DNA from 2 places in the Xenorhabdus sp. TS4 genome. Region 1 is predicted to be linked to the other one. Evidence: riboswitches for the same ligand, from Rfam matches in the RefSeq annotation. Region 1 holds a riboswitch; the other holds the start of a gene.
The links. A riboswitch is a leader RNA that binds a small molecule or an ion and turns the genes downstream of it on or off. The one in region 1 is predicted to bind molybdenum cofactor.
Positions count from the first base shown of each region.

Region 2: another riboswitch for molybdenum cofactor. It lies ahead of moaA (GTP 3',8-cyclase MoaA); the one in region 1 lies ahead of moaA (GTP 3',8-cyclase MoaA).

Region 1 is NZ_NKHQ01000011.1:107,454-116,252, forward strand. It holds gene yvcK (uridine diphosphate-N-acetylglucosamine-binding protein YvcK) at 1-899, opposite strand, end outside; molybdenum cofactor riboswitch at 1,125-1,281, shown strand; gene moaA (GTP 3',8-cyclase MoaA) at 1,268-2,251, shown strand; gene moaC (cyclic pyranopterin monophosphate synthase MoaC) at 2,300-2,779, shown strand; gene moaD (molybdopterin synthase sulfur carrier subunit) at 2,776-3,021, shown strand; gene moaE (molybdopterin synthase catalytic subunit MoaE) at 3,024-3,476, shown strand; gene Xets_RS28180 (Bax inhibitor-1/YccA family protein) at 3,664-4,374, shown strand; gene Xets_RS28185 (ABC transporter permease) at 4,470-5,576, opposite strand; gene Xets_RS28190 (ABC transporter permease) at 5,590-6,750, opposite strand; gene Xets_RS28195 (ATP-binding cassette domain-containing protein) at 6,747-8,483, opposite strand; gene hlyD (secretion protein HlyD) at 8,492-8,799, opposite strand, start outside.
Region 2 is NZ_NKHQ01000003.1:27,703-36,501, reverse strand. It holds gene yvcK (uridine diphosphate-N-acetylglucosamine-binding protein YvcK) at 1-558, opposite strand, end outside; molybdenum cofactor riboswitch at 784-940, shown strand; gene moaA (GTP 3',8-cyclase MoaA) at 927-1,910, shown strand; gene moaC (cyclic pyranopterin monophosphate synthase MoaC) at 1,959-2,438, shown strand; gene moaD (molybdopterin synthase sulfur carrier subunit) at 2,435-2,680, shown strand; gene moaE (molybdopterin synthase catalytic subunit MoaE) at 2,683-3,135, shown strand; gene Xets_RS02210 (Bax inhibitor-1/YccA family protein) at 3,323-4,033, shown strand; gene Xets_RS02205 (ABC transporter permease) at 4,129-5,235, opposite strand; gene Xets_RS02200 (ABC transporter permease) at 5,249-6,409, opposite strand; gene Xets_RS02195 (ATP-binding cassette domain-containing protein) at 6,406-8,142, opposite strand; gene hlyD (secretion protein HlyD) at 8,151-8,799, opposite strand, start outside.

The sequences.
Region 1 (8,799 bases):
TTTTGCAGAGTATGCTCAATTGCCTGGCGCAATAATTCACGATCGTGACGGTAAGGGATATCCTGCGCTTCCAAAACCTGTTGTGTCACAATGCGGTCACTGAAAGGGCTGATATCGGTACGCGGGCCGACAATCAGCGCATTAATCATCTTGCGACCAATCTTATTCTCCATGATGGTAAGTTTATCTTTTAATGATAGATTGGCAGCAGCGTGACTAAGTTCTTTCCCTAAGTTACCGATATAAATCATGTTTGCATTACTGCGTCGTAAGGATTGTGTTAAATCCTCCAATAGCAACAACGGCATTAGGCTGGTGAAAAAGCTGCCTGGGCCGATCAAAATCAAATCTGCTTGCTCAATAGCATCCAGTGCTTCTTTAGTGGCATTGACGTGAGGGTAAAGCAATAGTTCTTGTGGTACACAATTAAGTTGATCGATATTCACTTCACCATACACAGTATTGCCTTGCTCATCGACAGCCATTAAATCAACCGGTTGTTCTGACATAGGAATCAACTGTGCATTGACTTTCAGTAAATTGCGGAGCAGGTTAATTGCCTCAAGAGGACGGACACTTAAATGATCAAGGGCTTTCAACATTAAGTTGCCTAAATTATGTCCAGATAATTCGCCATTGCCACTGAACCGATATTCAAACATGGCAGAAGCAATGGTCGGTTCCGTGATTAACTGATTCAGACAATTGCGCATATCTCCCCATGCAATCCCGCCTTCCGAGCGCCGTATTCTACCAGTTGAACCCCCATTATCCGTTGTCGTTACAATTCCTGTCAGGCGTGCTCCGAGAGAAGAAAGGGAAGACATAACGCGTCCGAGTCCATGACCGCCGCCGAGGGCGACAACGCGATCCAAATCAGCTAATGTGCGATTTCGCATAGGATTCCTGTTATTGGCTAAACATAGGGGCTTTAATAAATCTCGTGTAATTTATCACAAAATATGATGCTTCCAGAAATTGATGCGATGCTATGCGATCATTGCGAATAGATAGCCTGGAAACACTGTAGGGCGCTGATGTTATCGCGTTTAGTTAACTCGTTGTATAATAAGGTATATATCGGATCAGGAATTAGCTTTTTATTTTAGGTTCATATAAAATTTAACTGATATTAACCCCTAGCCTCTGTGTCTAAGTCGCTGTTCTATCAAATGGATATCACATTGATATGATGCTCTGGCCGTGGCTCCTGAGTCACCAGGATGCAAGGTAGAAATGCCAGCATCTCCCGTACTTGGAAGGTGTTATTGTGGAACAACTCGTAGATGCATTCTCGCGCAAGTTCTATTACTTGAGATTGTCTATTACCGATGTGTGTAACTTCCGTTGCACATATTGCCTGCCTGATGGATACCGGCCTCATGGCCATAAATCATTCCTTTCCCTGCCAGAAATTCGTCGGGTTAGCCGGGCATTTGCTGAACTTGGCACAGAAAAAATTCGTTTAACTGGAGGAGAACCAACCATGCGCCGTGATTTCTGCGACATCATCGCTGCGGTTCATGAAAATCCACAAATCAAAAAAATTGCTGTCACAACGAATGGTTACCGTATGGAGCGGGATGTTTCTCAATGGAAATTGGCTGGCCTGACAGTGATTAATGTGAGTGTTGATAGTTTGGATCCCCGCCAATTTTACGCTATTACCGGACAAGATAAATTTTTCCAGATTATGCGTGGCATTGACGCGGCTTTTGAGGCGGGGTTCAACACAGTGAAAGTCAATGTCGTGTTGATGAAGAATGTGAATGATACCAACCTGCCAGCCTTTCTTGATTGGATTAAACATCGTCCTATCCAGTTGCGTTTTATTGAATTGATGGAAACGGGGGAAGGTCGTGCCATTTTTTATCGTCATCATCTTTCTGGAGAAGTGATCCGCCGCAAACTGCTACAACAGGGATGGCAACAACAGCAACGTGCGCGAAGTGATGGGCCGGCGCAAGTTTTTCGTCATCCCGATTCTCAGGGAGAAATTGGCCTTATCATGCCGTATGAAAAAGACTTTTGCCAAAGCTGCAACCGTCTGAGGGTATCAGCAATTGGCAATCTGCATTTGTGCTTATTTGGTGAACAGGGTATTCCATTGCGTGATTTATTGTCTGATAACGTATCGCTTGATGCCCTGAAACTACGTATTCAAGGTGGGTTGCACCATAAGCGTGAAACTCACTTTTTACATCAAGGAGACAGCGGGATCACTCCTAATCTTTCTTTTATTGGCGGTTAGCCTGTATTTTTCGGAAGCCGTTTTAGGTGCTATTTTTAGGAATGTAAAATGTCTCAATTAACCCATATCAATACTTCGGGTGAAGCTCATATGGTAGATATTTCTACCAAATCAGAAACTGTGCGTGAAGCACGGGCAGAAGCATTTGTTGAAATGCAGGCTGAAACCTTGGCCATGATTATTGCTGGTGATCACCACAAAGGAGATGTTTTTGCTACTGCTCGTATTGCAGGTATTCAGGCGGCGAAACGGACGTGGGAATTGATCCCGCTGTGCCATCCTCTGTTGCTTAGTAAAGTGGAAGTCCGGCTGGAAGCGCAAACAGAACACAATCGTGTCAGAATCGAATCCTGTTGCCGCTTGGCAGGGAAAACAGGTGTGGAAATGGAAGCTTTGACGGCGGTATCTGTGGCTGCTTTGACAATTTATGACATGTGCAAAGCGGTACAAAAAGATATGGTCATCGGGCCTGTGCGTTTGTTGGAAAAAAGTGGTGGCAAATCAGAAAATTTTAAGGTGGGGGTATGATAAAGGTACTATTTTTTGCTCAAGTTCGCGAGCTGGTAGGAACGGATTCACTTGAACTACCTAATGATTACCCAACTGTAGCGCATCTTCGTCATGCACTGACTGAAAAGGGAGAACGATGGGCACTGGCATTGGAAGAAGGCAAAGTGTTGTCTGCTGTCAATCAATCTTTTGTCCACGCTGAACATGCTCTGAATAATGATGATGAAGTGGCTTTTTTCCCACCTGTTACGGGGGGATAAAAATGGAAAATACGCGGATCAGTATCCAACAGGAGACATTTGGTGTTGGTGAAGAGTATCAATGGCTCTCGCAATGTGATGAAGATGGTGCTGTTGTGACTTTTACCGGAAAAGTTCGTAACCATAACTTAGGAGACACCATTAAGACACTAACACTGGAGCATTATGCTGGCATGACAGAAAAGATGTTGCAGAAAATTGTTGATGAAGCCCGCCAACGTTGGTCGTTGCAACGGGTCAGCATTATTCATCGCATTGGTGAATTGTACCCTGGAGATGAGATCGTATTTGTTGGTGTCACCAGCTCTCACCGCAATATGGCTTTTATGGCGGCTGAATTCATTATGGATTATCTGAAAACTAAGGCTCCATTCTGGAAAAAAGAATCACTTGCGGAGGGAGAGCGCTGGGTAGAGGCGAGGCAGAGTGACTGGGATGCGGTAAGTCGCTGGTAAAACAGCTTTTGGGGGTTCGTTCTGCGGACTATCTCGGAAACTGGACAAATAAATAATATGTCACTGAAATTGCCATTAATTGGCGGATGGTTTTATTAATGTTCTATGCTAATGTATAACTTTTGAATAGATTGTTTATTTTTAAACATTCTTAATCCTTAAACATTGTCATGAAAAGGTAATCATCATGGATCGATATCAACGTTCTAATGATTCGATTGTCCAGAAAACTGGTTCTGGTATACAAACTTACATGGCACAAGTCTACGGTTGGATGACTTGTGGCTTGTTGTTAACTGCATTTGTTGCATGGTATGTGGCAAATACCCCTGAAATTTTATACGCCATTTTCAGTAGCTCTATTGTTTTTTATGGCTTAATCATCGCACAGCTTGCGTTAGTATTTGTGCTGTCTGGTTTGGTTCATAAAATGAGTGGGGCAATGGCGACAGGGCTGTTTATGCTGTACTCTATGCTAACGGGTTTGACACTTTCCAGTATCTTTGTGGTTTATACCAGTAGTTCTATCGCCAGCACATTTGTTGTTTCAGCGGGTATGTTCGGTGCATTGAGTATCTATGGTTATACCACCAAACGTAGTTTGAGTGGTCTGGGTAGCTTCCTGTTTATGGGGCTAATTGGTATTGTTCTGGCTTCTTTGCTAAATATCTGGCTGAAAAGCCCAGCGTTGATGTGGGCAATCACCTATATTGGTGTTGTAATTTTTGCTGGCTTGACGGCATACGATACCCAAAAACTGAAAGAAATGGGTGAACAATTGGATGTTAACGATAAAGAAAACCTGCGCAAGTATTCAATTACTGGTGCACTGACTCTGTATCTGGACTTCATTAACCTGTTCTTGATGCTGTTGCGTATTTTGGGTGATCGTCGATAGTCACTGATATATTGAATTATTTTTTGATATAAAAACCCTGCCTTGTCAGGGTTTTTTAAAAGGTCATTTAATCTTTCGAATCTGCTTTAAATTTATCAGGCAATCTTACTTCGAAACAGCCGATAAGCGATCCCCCCAGTTGTTGCAGTAATCACCAATAAAGGCCATAAGTTTGGCCAAATAACGGATAAATCAGCCCCTTTCAAATAAATCTGCTTGGTAATATCTGTAAAATGCCGGATTGGGTTAATCCAGGTGATGTTTTGTAACCAAACGGGCATATTCTCGACCGGAGAGATATAACCAGAAAGCAAAATAGCGGGCATCATAAACACAAATACACCAATAAATGCTTGTTGCTGGGTGGAACAGACAGCAGAAATCAGCAAACCGAAACCCACCAGGGATAAGCCATAAATCAACATACAGCCATAAAATAGCAGCAATGAACCCGCGAAAGGAATTTGATAGAACAGTGTTCCAATCAGCAAAACAATGTTTGCTTGCATCGTTGCCACAACCAATGCCGGAATGGCTTTGCCAAGGAAAATTTGCCAGGTTGCCAGTGGAGAGACCAGCAACTGATCCAGCGTTCCTTGTTCCCGCTCACGGGCGACTGACAATGCTGTGACAATGAGAACACCAATCGTAGTAATCATGGCAACCAGCGACGGTACGACGAACCACTTGTAATCCAAATTGGCGTTATACCAGTTACGCACAATGAGTTCACTATTATTGAAATTAGGGGCATTTCCCAACAGTTGTTTTTGGTAATCCATCACAATCTGCTGGATATAGTTGGCTGCAATTTGGGCACTGTTTGAATTACGCCCATCCAACAAAACTTGAATTGATGTCGGGTTATGGTTGGCGAGATCAGCACTGAAATTTTGTGGAAAGCGCACCAGCAATAATGCCTTGCGGTTATCCAGAGTAGGGCGGATCTCTTGCGAACTAGTTAGCAAAATAACATCAGGAAATGCTTTTGATTTTGCCAACCGTTGGGTCAATTCAATTGATGCATGTCCTTTATCCTCATTATAAATAGCAATGGTGGCATTTTTGACTTCCAGCGTTGCGGCCCACGGAAACAGGATCATTTGTATAATCACAGTTAAAATCAAAATGTTCCGTGTTTGCGGTTCTCTCAGAAGAGACTGTAACTCTTTCATGATGAGTGTATACAGACGATAAAACATGCTCTTTCCTTATTTACTCCAGATGCCGACGGGTTTTCCACGCGGTCAGGCCGATAAAGACAATGGAACTGGCAATTAGCAGGAGCAGGTTTGTCATCAACACAGTACCAATGTTCCCAGCCAGAAAGAGCGTCTGTAGGCTGCTGACAAAGTAACGAGCCGGTATGACATAAGTCGAAGCCTGAATAAGTACGGGCATACTGTCTATCTCGAAAACAAAACCAGACAACATAATGGCAGGCAAGAAAGCTGCATTGAGAGAAATCATCGCCGCATTGAACTGATTACGTGTTAGGGTGGAAATTAGTAACCCCATACCCAGGGCAGTAGCGAGATAAAGGCTGGAGACTAATGCTAATATCCAGAGTGAGCCGCGATAGGGAACTCCCAGTACAAACACTGTGAATAACATGCAAAGTACCATGACAAAAGACCCCAGCATTTGATAGGGTAATAATTTAGCGAGCAACAATTCGGTGCGGGTAACTTGGGTCGAAAGTAGTGCTTCCATGGTTCCGCGTTCCCATTCACGGGCGACGACGAGCGAGGTAAGAATTGCGCCTACCACGGTCATAATAATTGAAACAGCACCAGGAATAAGGAAATGCTGGCTAATGGCGGCGGGATTAAACCAATAGCGGATTTGTGTATCAATCAAGGGAGTCGTTGCAACCCCACGATTTTGCCCTCGCTGTTGTAACCAGATTTGCCAGATACCTTTGGTATAGCCCTGCACAAAATTGGCGGTATTAGGTTCACTGCCATCGGTAATAACCTGGATGGGGGCATGGCCGTCTGCGCGGGCAAGCTGGGCATCAAAATTGACAGGGATGACGATAATGCCCCGAATTTGGTTTTCCTGCATTTTTTTGATTAAGAGCTGGCGATTGTCGCTGATGGTGGCATCAATATAGGGCGATCCTGTAAATACATGCACCAATTCTCTGGCGTCCTCGCTCTGCTGTTCCATTAGAATACCAAGGCGAAGCTTGCTGGAGTCCAGGTTAATGCCGTAACCAAAAATAAAGAGCAACATCAAAGGGATAACTACCGCAATCAAAGCACTGCTGGGATCACGGACAATTTGCTTAGTCTCCTTGATACAGAGTGCTTTCAATCGACGCCATGAGAAACTGACCGCTTGTTGGGATGTTATATGTTCAGGATGACTCATTGCGGCTCCTTATCGTAGTTCAACACGAGATCGATAAAAGCATCTTCCATGGAAGGGTTAGGGAGCTTATCCGTGGTAACCAGTTGTTTCAGTTCATCGGGCGTTCCGGCTGCAATCAATTTGCCTCTAAATACCAGCCCGATACGATCACAATATTCGGCTTCATCCATAAAGTGGGTTGTGACCATCACAGTTACCCCTTTGTCTACCATGCCATTGATATGTAACCAAAATTCTCGACGGGTCAGCGGGTCCACACCCGAAGTGGGTTCATCCAAAAACAGAATATCAGGTTCGTGCATCAATGCGCAGGAAAGGGCAAGTCGTTGCTTAAACCCGAGCGGAAGGCTATCAGTCTTTTGATGTAAGATTGGCCTAAGATTGAACGCTCGGATCATATCAGACATCTTTTCTTGTTGATGGCGACCTTTCAAGCCGTAAACACCGGAGAAAAACTTAAGATTCTGCTCAACAGTCAGGTTGCCATAAAGTGAAAATTTTTGGGCCATATAGCCAAGGTGTTGGCGGGCTTTGCCTGAACCGGTTTTTAAATCCATATCCAGAACCAGCGCTTTGCCTGAAGTGGGGATCATTAAACCACACATCATTTTGAAGGTAGTCGATTTTCCGGCTCCATTTGGCCCCAATAGGCCGAATATTTCCCCTCGTTTCACCTGAAAATCGACTTGGTCAGTGGCAGCAAAATCGCCAAATTTTTTAGTCAGGCTACGGGCTTCTATCACGGTTTCCGTTGGGTTTGGTGGGATTTGAGGCATTATTTCTGCCAATTCGGAACGATGGGATGGGCCACCACCCAATAAGTCGATAAATGCATCTTCGAAACGTGGTTCGGCCTCGAAGAGATTGGCTTCAGGCAACCCTATTTGTTGGAGTAATGCATTTTTATCCGCTTCTTCTTTTAAGATCAGACGAACATATTTTCCCTGAATTACACCATCAGTCACTTGGGGCAAGGTGAGGGCATGTTGCAACATTTTGCGCCGCGCATCTTGTTTGACATCAAGCAAAAAAGATCGACCCGCAATATTTTGGGTTAATTCTTGTGGCTGGCCGCGATAGAGCAGCTTACCTTGGTTCATAAGCAAAACATCACGACATAATTCGGCTTCATCCAAATAAGAGGTGCTCCATAAGATCAACATGCCGTCAGAAGCGAGTTCATGAACCATTTGCCATAACTCACGGCGGGCGATGGGATCAACGCCTACACCAGGTTCATCCAGTAGCAAAACTTTCGGGCTACCTAATAAAGTGCAAGCAAGCCCCAGTTTTTGTTTCATGCCACCGGACAATTTCCCGGCTAACCGTCCGGTAAAATGGGTTAAATCCGTGAAGGTGAGTAATTTCTGAAAGGTAGTTTTGCACTCTGCGCCCAGTACACCACGCAAATCGGCATATAAAGTGAGATTTTCCATTACGGTTAAATCTTCATACAAGCCAAATTTCTGCGGCATGTAACCGAGGTCAGAACGTACTTGAACACTGTCCTTGATGGGATCAAGTCCCATAATTTCAATATTGCCGCTATCAGGCTTCAATAATCCGGCTAACATTCTTATCAGCGTGGTTTTTCCAGCACCATCTGGACCGACAAGACCCGTCACTGATCCACCCTGAATTTCTGCTTGTAGATGGGATACAGCAGGAACGTCTAATCCTGGAAAAGTTTTCTCCACACCGTTCAGTTTTATCGTATAAGCTGAACTGGTCATGTTATCGCCTACTTATTTGTTTCAGTAAAATTTATTTCAGCAAAACGCAAGGTAACAGGCATTCCTTGTTTCAGTCCCTTATCGGGATTAAGGACAATGATGCGCAGGCGATAAACTAAGTCTGTTCTTAAATCAGGTGTTTCGACATTTTTGGGAGTAAATTCGGCAGTGGGAGAAACAAAACCGATTTTGCCATGATAGGGCTGGTTTTTCCGCCCATCGGTATAAATCAAAACTTCCCGTCCAGCGGTAGCCTGATTGAGATGAGGTTCATCAATATATGCCCTGATCCAAACGGGATTGGTGAGGGACAGGG
Region 2 (8,799 bases), on a different contig from region 1:
AATCAAATCTGCTTGCTCAATAGCATCCAGTGCTTCTTTAGTGGCATTGACGTGAGGGTAAAGCAATAGTTCTTGTGGTACACAATTAAGTTGATCGATATTCACTTCACCATACACAGTATTGCCTTGCTCATCGACAGCCATTAAATCAACCGGTTGTTCTGACATAGGAATCAACTGTGCATTGACTTTCAGTAAATTGCGGAGCAGGTTAATTGCCTCAAGAGGACGGACACTTAAATGATCAAGGGCTTTCAACATTAAGTTGCCTAAATTATGTCCAGATAATTCGCCATTGCCACTGAACCGATATTCAAACATGGCAGAAGCAATGGTCGGTTCCGTGATTAACTGATTCAGACAATTGCGCATATCTCCCCATGCAATCCCGCCTTCCGAGCGCCGTATTCTACCAGTTGAACCCCCATTATCCGTTGTCGTTACAATTCCTGTCAGGCGTGCTCCGAGAGAAGAAAGGGAAGACATAACGCGTCCGAGTCCATGACCGCCGCCGAGGGCGACAACGCGATCCAAATCAGCTAATGTGCGATTTCGCATAGGATTCCTGTTATTGGCTAAACATAGGGGCTTTAATAAATCTCGTGTAATTTATCACAAAATATGATGCTTCCAGAAATTGATGCGATGCTATGCGATCATTGCGAATAGATAGCCTGGAAACACTGTAGGGCGCTGATGTTATCGCGTTTAGTTAACTCGTTGTATAATAAGGTATATATCGGATCAGGAATTAGCTTTTTATTTTAGGTTCATATAAAATTTAACTGATATTAACCCCTAGCCTCTGTGTCTAAGTCGCTGTTCTATCAAATGGATATCACATTGATATGATGCTCTGGCCGTGGCTCCTGAGTCACCAGGATGCAAGGTAGAAATGCCAGCATCTCCCGTACTTGGAAGGTGTTATTGTGGAACAACTCGTAGATGCATTCTCGCGCAAGTTCTATTACTTGAGATTGTCTATTACCGATGTGTGTAACTTCCGTTGCACATATTGCCTGCCTGATGGATACCGGCCTCATGGCCATAAATCATTCCTTTCCCTGCCAGAAATTCGTCGGGTTAGCCGGGCATTTGCTGAACTTGGCACAGAAAAAATTCGTTTAACTGGAGGAGAACCAACCATGCGCCGTGATTTCTGCGACATCATCGCTGCGGTTCATGAAAATCCACAAATCAAAAAAATTGCTGTCACAACGAATGGTTACCGTATGGAGCGGGATGTTTCTCAATGGAAATTGGCTGGCCTGACAGTGATTAATGTGAGTGTTGATAGTTTGGATCCCCGCCAATTTTACGCTATTACCGGACAAGATAAATTTTTCCAGATTATGCGTGGCATTGACGCGGCTTTTGAGGCGGGGTTCAACACAGTGAAAGTCAATGTCGTGTTGATGAAGAATGTGAATGATACCAACCTGCCAGCCTTTCTTGATTGGATTAAACATCGTCCTATCCAGTTGCGTTTTATTGAATTGATGGAAACGGGGGAAGGTCGTGCCATTTTTTATCGTCATCATCTTTCTGGAGAAGTGATCCGCCGCAAACTGCTACAACAGGGATGGCAACAACAGCAACGTGCGCGAAGTGATGGGCCGGCGCAAGTTTTTCGTCATCCCGATTCTCAGGGAGAAATTGGCCTTATCATGCCGTATGAAAAAGACTTTTGCCAAAGCTGCAACCGTCTGAGGGTATCAGCAATTGGCAATCTGCATTTGTGCTTATTTGGTGAACAGGGTATTCCATTGCGTGATTTATTGTCTGATAACGTATCGCTTGATGCCCTGAAACTACGTATTCAAGGTGGGTTGCACCATAAGCGTGAAACTCACTTTTTACATCAAGGAGACAGCGGGATCACTCCTAATCTTTCTTTTATTGGCGGTTAGCCTGTATTTTTCGGAAGCCGTTTTAGGTGCTATTTTTAGGAATGTAAAATGTCTCAATTAACCCATATCAATACTTCGGGTGAAGCTCATATGGTAGATATTTCTACCAAATCAGAAACTGTGCGTGAAGCACGGGCAGAAGCATTTGTTGAAATGCAGGCTGAAACCTTGGCCATGATTATTGCTGGTGATCACCACAAAGGAGATGTTTTTGCTACTGCTCGTATTGCAGGTATTCAGGCGGCGAAACGGACGTGGGAATTGATCCCGCTGTGCCATCCTCTGTTGCTTAGTAAAGTGGAAGTCCGGCTGGAAGCGCAAACAGAACACAATCGTGTCAGAATCGAATCCTGTTGCCGCTTGGCAGGGAAAACAGGTGTGGAAATGGAAGCTTTGACGGCGGTATCTGTGGCTGCTTTGACAATTTATGACATGTGCAAAGCGGTACAAAAAGATATGGTCATCGGGCCTGTGCGTTTGTTGGAAAAAAGTGGTGGCAAATCAGAAAATTTTAAGGTGGGGGTATGATAAAGGTACTATTTTTTGCTCAAGTTCGCGAGCTGGTAGGAACGGATTCACTTGAACTACCTAATGATTACCCAACTGTAGCGCATCTTCGTCATGCACTGACTGAAAAGGGAGAACGATGGGCACTGGCATTGGAAGAAGGCAAAGTGTTGTCTGCTGTCAATCAATCTTTTGTCCACGCTGAACATGCTCTGAATAATGATGATGAAGTGGCTTTTTTCCCACCTGTTACGGGGGGATAAAAATGGAAAATACGCGGATCAGTATCCAACAGGAGACATTTGGTGTTGGTGAAGAGTATCAATGGCTCTCGCAATGTGATGAAGATGGTGCTGTTGTGACTTTTACCGGAAAAGTTCGTAACCATAACTTAGGAGACACCATTAAGACACTAACACTGGAGCATTATGCTGGCATGACAGAAAAGATGTTGCAGAAAATTGTTGATGAAGCCCGCCAACGTTGGTCGTTGCAACGGGTCAGCATTATTCATCGCATTGGTGAATTGTACCCTGGAGATGAGATCGTATTTGTTGGTGTCACCAGCTCTCACCGCAATATGGCTTTTATGGCGGCTGAATTCATTATGGATTATCTGAAAACTAAGGCTCCATTCTGGAAAAAAGAATCACTTGCGGAGGGAGAGCGCTGGGTAGAGGCGAGGCAGAGTGACTGGGATGCGGTAAGTCGCTGGTAAAACAGCTTTTGGGGGTTCGTTCTGCGGACTATCTCGGAAACTGGACAAATAAATAATATGTCACTGAAATTGCCATTAATTGGCGGATGGTTTTATTAATGTTCTATGCTAATGTATAACTTTTGAATAGATTGTTTATTTTTAAACATTCTTAATCCTTAAACATTGTCATGAAAAGGTAATCATCATGGATCGATATCAACGTTCTAATGATTCGATTGTCCAGAAAACTGGTTCTGGTATACAAACTTACATGGCACAAGTCTACGGTTGGATGACTTGTGGCTTGTTGTTAACTGCATTTGTTGCATGGTATGTGGCAAATACCCCTGAAATTTTATACGCCATTTTCAGTAGCTCTATTGTTTTTTATGGCTTAATCATCGCACAGCTTGCGTTAGTATTTGTGCTGTCTGGTTTGGTTCATAAAATGAGTGGGGCAATGGCGACAGGGCTGTTTATGCTGTACTCTATGCTAACGGGTTTGACACTTTCCAGTATCTTTGTGGTTTATACCAGTAGTTCTATCGCCAGCACATTTGTTGTTTCAGCGGGTATGTTCGGTGCATTGAGTATCTATGGTTATACCACCAAACGTAGTTTGAGTGGTCTGGGTAGCTTCCTGTTTATGGGGCTAATTGGTATTGTTCTGGCTTCTTTGCTAAATATCTGGCTGAAAAGCCCAGCGTTGATGTGGGCAATCACCTATATTGGTGTTGTAATTTTTGCTGGCTTGACGGCATACGATACCCAAAAACTGAAAGAAATGGGTGAACAATTGGATGTTAACGATAAAGAAAACCTGCGCAAGTATTCAATTACTGGTGCACTGACTCTGTATCTGGACTTCATTAACCTGTTCTTGATGCTGTTGCGTATTTTGGGTGATCGTCGATAGTCACTGATATATTGAATTATTTTTTGATATAAAAACCCTGCCTTGTCAGGGTTTTTTAAAAGGTCATTTAATCTTTCGAATCTGCTTTAAATTTATCAGGCAATCTTACTTCGAAACAGCCGATAAGCGATCCCCCCAGTTGTTGCAGTAATCACCAATAAAGGCCATAAGTTTGGCCAAATAACGGATAAATCAGCCCCTTTCAAATAAATCTGCTTGGTAATATCTGTAAAATGCCGGATTGGGTTAATCCAGGTGATGTTTTGTAACCAAACGGGCATATTCTCGACCGGAGAGATATAACCAGAAAGCAAAATAGCGGGCATCATAAACACAAATACACCAATAAATGCTTGTTGCTGGGTGGAACAGACAGCAGAAATCAGCAAACCGAAACCCACCAGGGATAAGCCATAAATCAACATACAGCCATAAAATAGCAGCAATGAACCCGCGAAAGGAATTTGATAGAACAGTGTTCCAATCAGCAAAACAATGTTTGCTTGCATCGTTGCCACAACCAATGCCGGAATGGCTTTGCCAAGGAAAATTTGCCAGGTTGCCAGTGGAGAGACCAGCAACTGATCCAGCGTTCCTTGTTCCCGCTCACGGGCGACTGACAATGCTGTGACAATGAGAACACCAATCGTAGTAATCATGGCAACCAGCGACGGTACGACGAACCACTTGTAATCCAAATTGGCGTTATACCAGTTACGCACAATGAGTTCACTATTATTGAAATTAGGGGCATTTCCCAACAGTTGTTTTTGGTAATCCATCACAATCTGCTGGATATAGTTGGCTGCAATTTGGGCACTGTTTGAATTACGCCCATCCAACAAAACTTGAATTGATGTCGGGTTATGGTTGGCGAGATCAGCACTGAAATTTTGTGGAAAGCGCACCAGCAATAATGCCTTGCGGTTATCCAGAGTAGGGCGGATCTCTTGCGAACTAGTTAGCAAAATAACATCAGGAAATGCTTTTGATTTTGCCAACCGTTGGGTCAATTCAATTGATGCATGTCCTTTATCCTCATTATAAATAGCAATGGTGGCATTTTTGACTTCCAGCGTTGCGGCCCACGGAAACAGGATCATTTGTATAATCACAGTTAAAATCAAAATGTTCCGTGTTTGCGGTTCTCTCAGAAGAGACTGTAACTCTTTCATGATGAGTGTATACAGACGATAAAACATGCTCTTTCCTTATTTACTCCAGATGCCGACGGGTTTTCCACGCGGTCAGGCCGATAAAGACAATGGAACTGGCAATTAGCAGGAGCAGGTTTGTCATCAACACAGTACCAATGTTCCCAGCCAGAAAGAGCGTCTGTAGGCTGCTGACAAAGTAACGAGCCGGTATGACATAAGTCGAAGCCTGAATAAGTACGGGCATACTGTCTATCTCGAAAACAAAACCAGACAACATAATGGCAGGCAAGAAAGCTGCATTGAGAGAAATCATCGCCGCATTGAACTGATTACGTGTTAGGGTGGAAATTAGTAACCCCATACCCAGGGCAGTAGCGAGATAAAGGCTGGAGACTAATGCTAATATCCAGAGTGAGCCGCGATAGGGAACTCCCAGTACAAACACTGTGAATAACATGCAAAGTACCATGACAAAAGACCCCAGCATTTGATAGGGTAATAATTTAGCGAGCAACAATTCGGTGCGGGTAACTTGGGTCGAAAGTAGTGCTTCCATGGTTCCGCGTTCCCATTCACGGGCGACGACGAGCGAGGTAAGAATTGCGCCTACCACGGTCATAATAATTGAAACAGCACCAGGAATAAGGAAATGCTGGCTAATGGCGGCGGGATTAAACCAATAGCGGATTTGTGTATCAATCAAGGGAGTCGTTGCAACCCCACGATTTTGCCCTCGCTGTTGTAACCAGATTTGCCAGATACCTTTGGTATAGCCCTGCACAAAATTGGCGGTATTAGGTTCACTGCCATCGGTAATAACCTGGATGGGGGCATGGCCGTCTGCGCGGGCAAGCTGGGCATCAAAATTGACAGGGATGACGATAATGCCCCGAATTTGGTTTTCCTGCATTTTTTTGATTAAGAGCTGGCGATTGTCGCTGATGGTGGCATCAATATAGGGCGATCCTGTAAATACATGCACCAATTCTCTGGCGTCCTCGCTCTGCTGTTCCATTAGAATACCAAGGCGAAGCTTGCTGGAGTCCAGGTTAATGCCGTAACCAAAAATAAAGAGCAACATCAAAGGGATAACTACCGCAATCAAAGCACTGCTGGGATCACGGACAATTTGCTTAGTCTCCTTGATACAGAGTGCTTTCAATCGACGCCATGAGAAACTGACCGCTTGTTGGGATGTTATATGTTCAGGATGACTCATTGCGGCTCCTTATCGTAGTTCAACACGAGATCGATAAAAGCATCTTCCATGGAAGGGTTAGGGAGCTTATCCGTGGTAACCAGTTGTTTCAGTTCATCGGGCGTTCCGGCTGCAATCAATTTGCCTCTAAATACCAGCCCGATACGATCACAATATTCGGCTTCATCCATAAAGTGGGTTGTGACCATCACAGTTACCCCTTTGTCTACCATGCCATTGATATGTAACCAAAATTCTCGACGGGTCAGCGGGTCCACACCCGAAGTGGGTTCATCCAAAAACAGAATATCAGGTTCGTGCATCAATGCGCAGGAAAGGGCAAGTCGTTGCTTAAACCCGAGCGGAAGGCTATCAGTCTTTTGATGTAAGATTGGCCTAAGATTGAACGCTCGGATCATATCAGACATCTTTTCTTGTTGATGGCGACCTTTCAAGCCGTAAACACCGGAGAAAAACTTAAGATTCTGCTCAACAGTCAGGTTGCCATAAAGTGAAAATTTTTGGGCCATATAGCCAAGGTGTTGGCGGGCTTTGCCTGAACCGGTTTTTAAATCCATATCCAGAACCAGCGCTTTGCCTGAAGTGGGGATCATTAAACCACACATCATTTTGAAGGTAGTCGATTTTCCGGCTCCATTTGGCCCCAATAGGCCGAATATTTCCCCTCGTTTCACCTGAAAATCGACTTGGTCAGTGGCAGCAAAATCGCCAAATTTTTTAGTCAGGCTACGGGCTTCTATCACGGTTTCCGTTGGGTTTGGTGGGATTTGAGGCATTATTTCTGCCAATTCGGAACGATGGGATGGGCCACCACCCAATAAGTCGATAAATGCATCTTCGAAACGTGGTTCGGCCTCGAAGAGATTGGCTTCAGGCAACCCTATTTGTTGGAGTAATGCATTTTTATCCGCTTCTTCTTTTAAGATCAGACGAACATATTTTCCCTGAATTACACCATCAGTCACTTGGGGCAAGGTGAGGGCATGTTGCAACATTTTGCGCCGCGCATCTTGTTTGACATCAAGCAAAAAAGATCGACCCGCAATATTTTGGGTTAATTCTTGTGGCTGGCCGCGATAGAGCAGCTTACCTTGGTTCATAAGCAAAACATCACGACATAATTCGGCTTCATCCAAATAAGAGGTGCTCCATAAGATCAACATGCCGTCAGAAGCGAGTTCATGAACCATTTGCCATAACTCACGGCGGGCGATGGGATCAACGCCTACACCAGGTTCATCCAGTAGCAAAACTTTCGGGCTACCTAATAAAGTGCAAGCAAGCCCCAGTTTTTGTTTCATGCCACCGGACAATTTCCCGGCTAACCGTCCGGTAAAATGGGTTAAATCCGTGAAGGTGAGTAATTTCTGAAAGGTAGTTTTGCACTCTGCGCCCAGTACACCACGCAAATCGGCATATAAAGTGAGATTTTCCATTACGGTTAAATCTTCATACAAGCCAAATTTCTGCGGCATGTAACCGAGGTCAGAACGTACTTGAACACTGTCCTTGATGGGATCAAGTCCCATAATTTCAATATTGCCGCTATCAGGCTTCAATAATCCGGCTAACATTCTTATCAGCGTGGTTTTTCCAGCACCATCTGGACCGACAAGACCCGTCACTGATCCACCCTGAATTTCTGCTTGTAGATGGGATACAGCAGGAACGTCTAATCCTGGAAAAGTTTTCTCCACACCGTTCAGTTTTATCGTATAAGCTGAACTGGTCATGTTATCGCCTACTTATTTGTTTCAGTAAAATTTATTTCAGCAAAACGCAAGGTAACAGGCATTCCTTGTTTCAGTCCCTTATCGGGATTAAGGACAATGATGCGCAGGCGATAAACTAAGTCTGTTCTTAAATCAGGTGTTTCGACATTTTTGGGAGTAAATTCGGCAGTGGGAGAAACAAAACCGATTTTGCCATGATAGGGCTGGTTTTTCCGCCCATCGGTATAAATCAAAACTTCCCGTCCAGCGGTAGCCTGATTGAGATGAGGTTCATCAATATATGCCCTGATCCAAACGGGATTGGTGAGGGACAGGGTAAAAACCGTGTTGCCCGCCGCCAGCATGGTGCCTGGTTCAATGGCTCTGGTTAGGATCATCCCTGCCGATGGAGAAGTGAGTTGAGTATCTTTCAGGTTGAGTTCCGCCTGTGCTACGGTTGCTTCTGCCTGAGTAAGTTGGGCTTTTGCTGCCGCAATTTCTTCTATGCGATAACCCGTCTCGAACTGACGCAATTTATCTTTTGCCGCCTGGTAAGCTGCCAGTGCTTGATTGCGTCCAGTTCTGGCATTTTCCAGATCATTATCTGAGATGGTTTTGCTTTGCCACAAGCCTTGTTGGCGTTTCAGGAAGCTATCGGCAAAATGGAATGCTGACTCT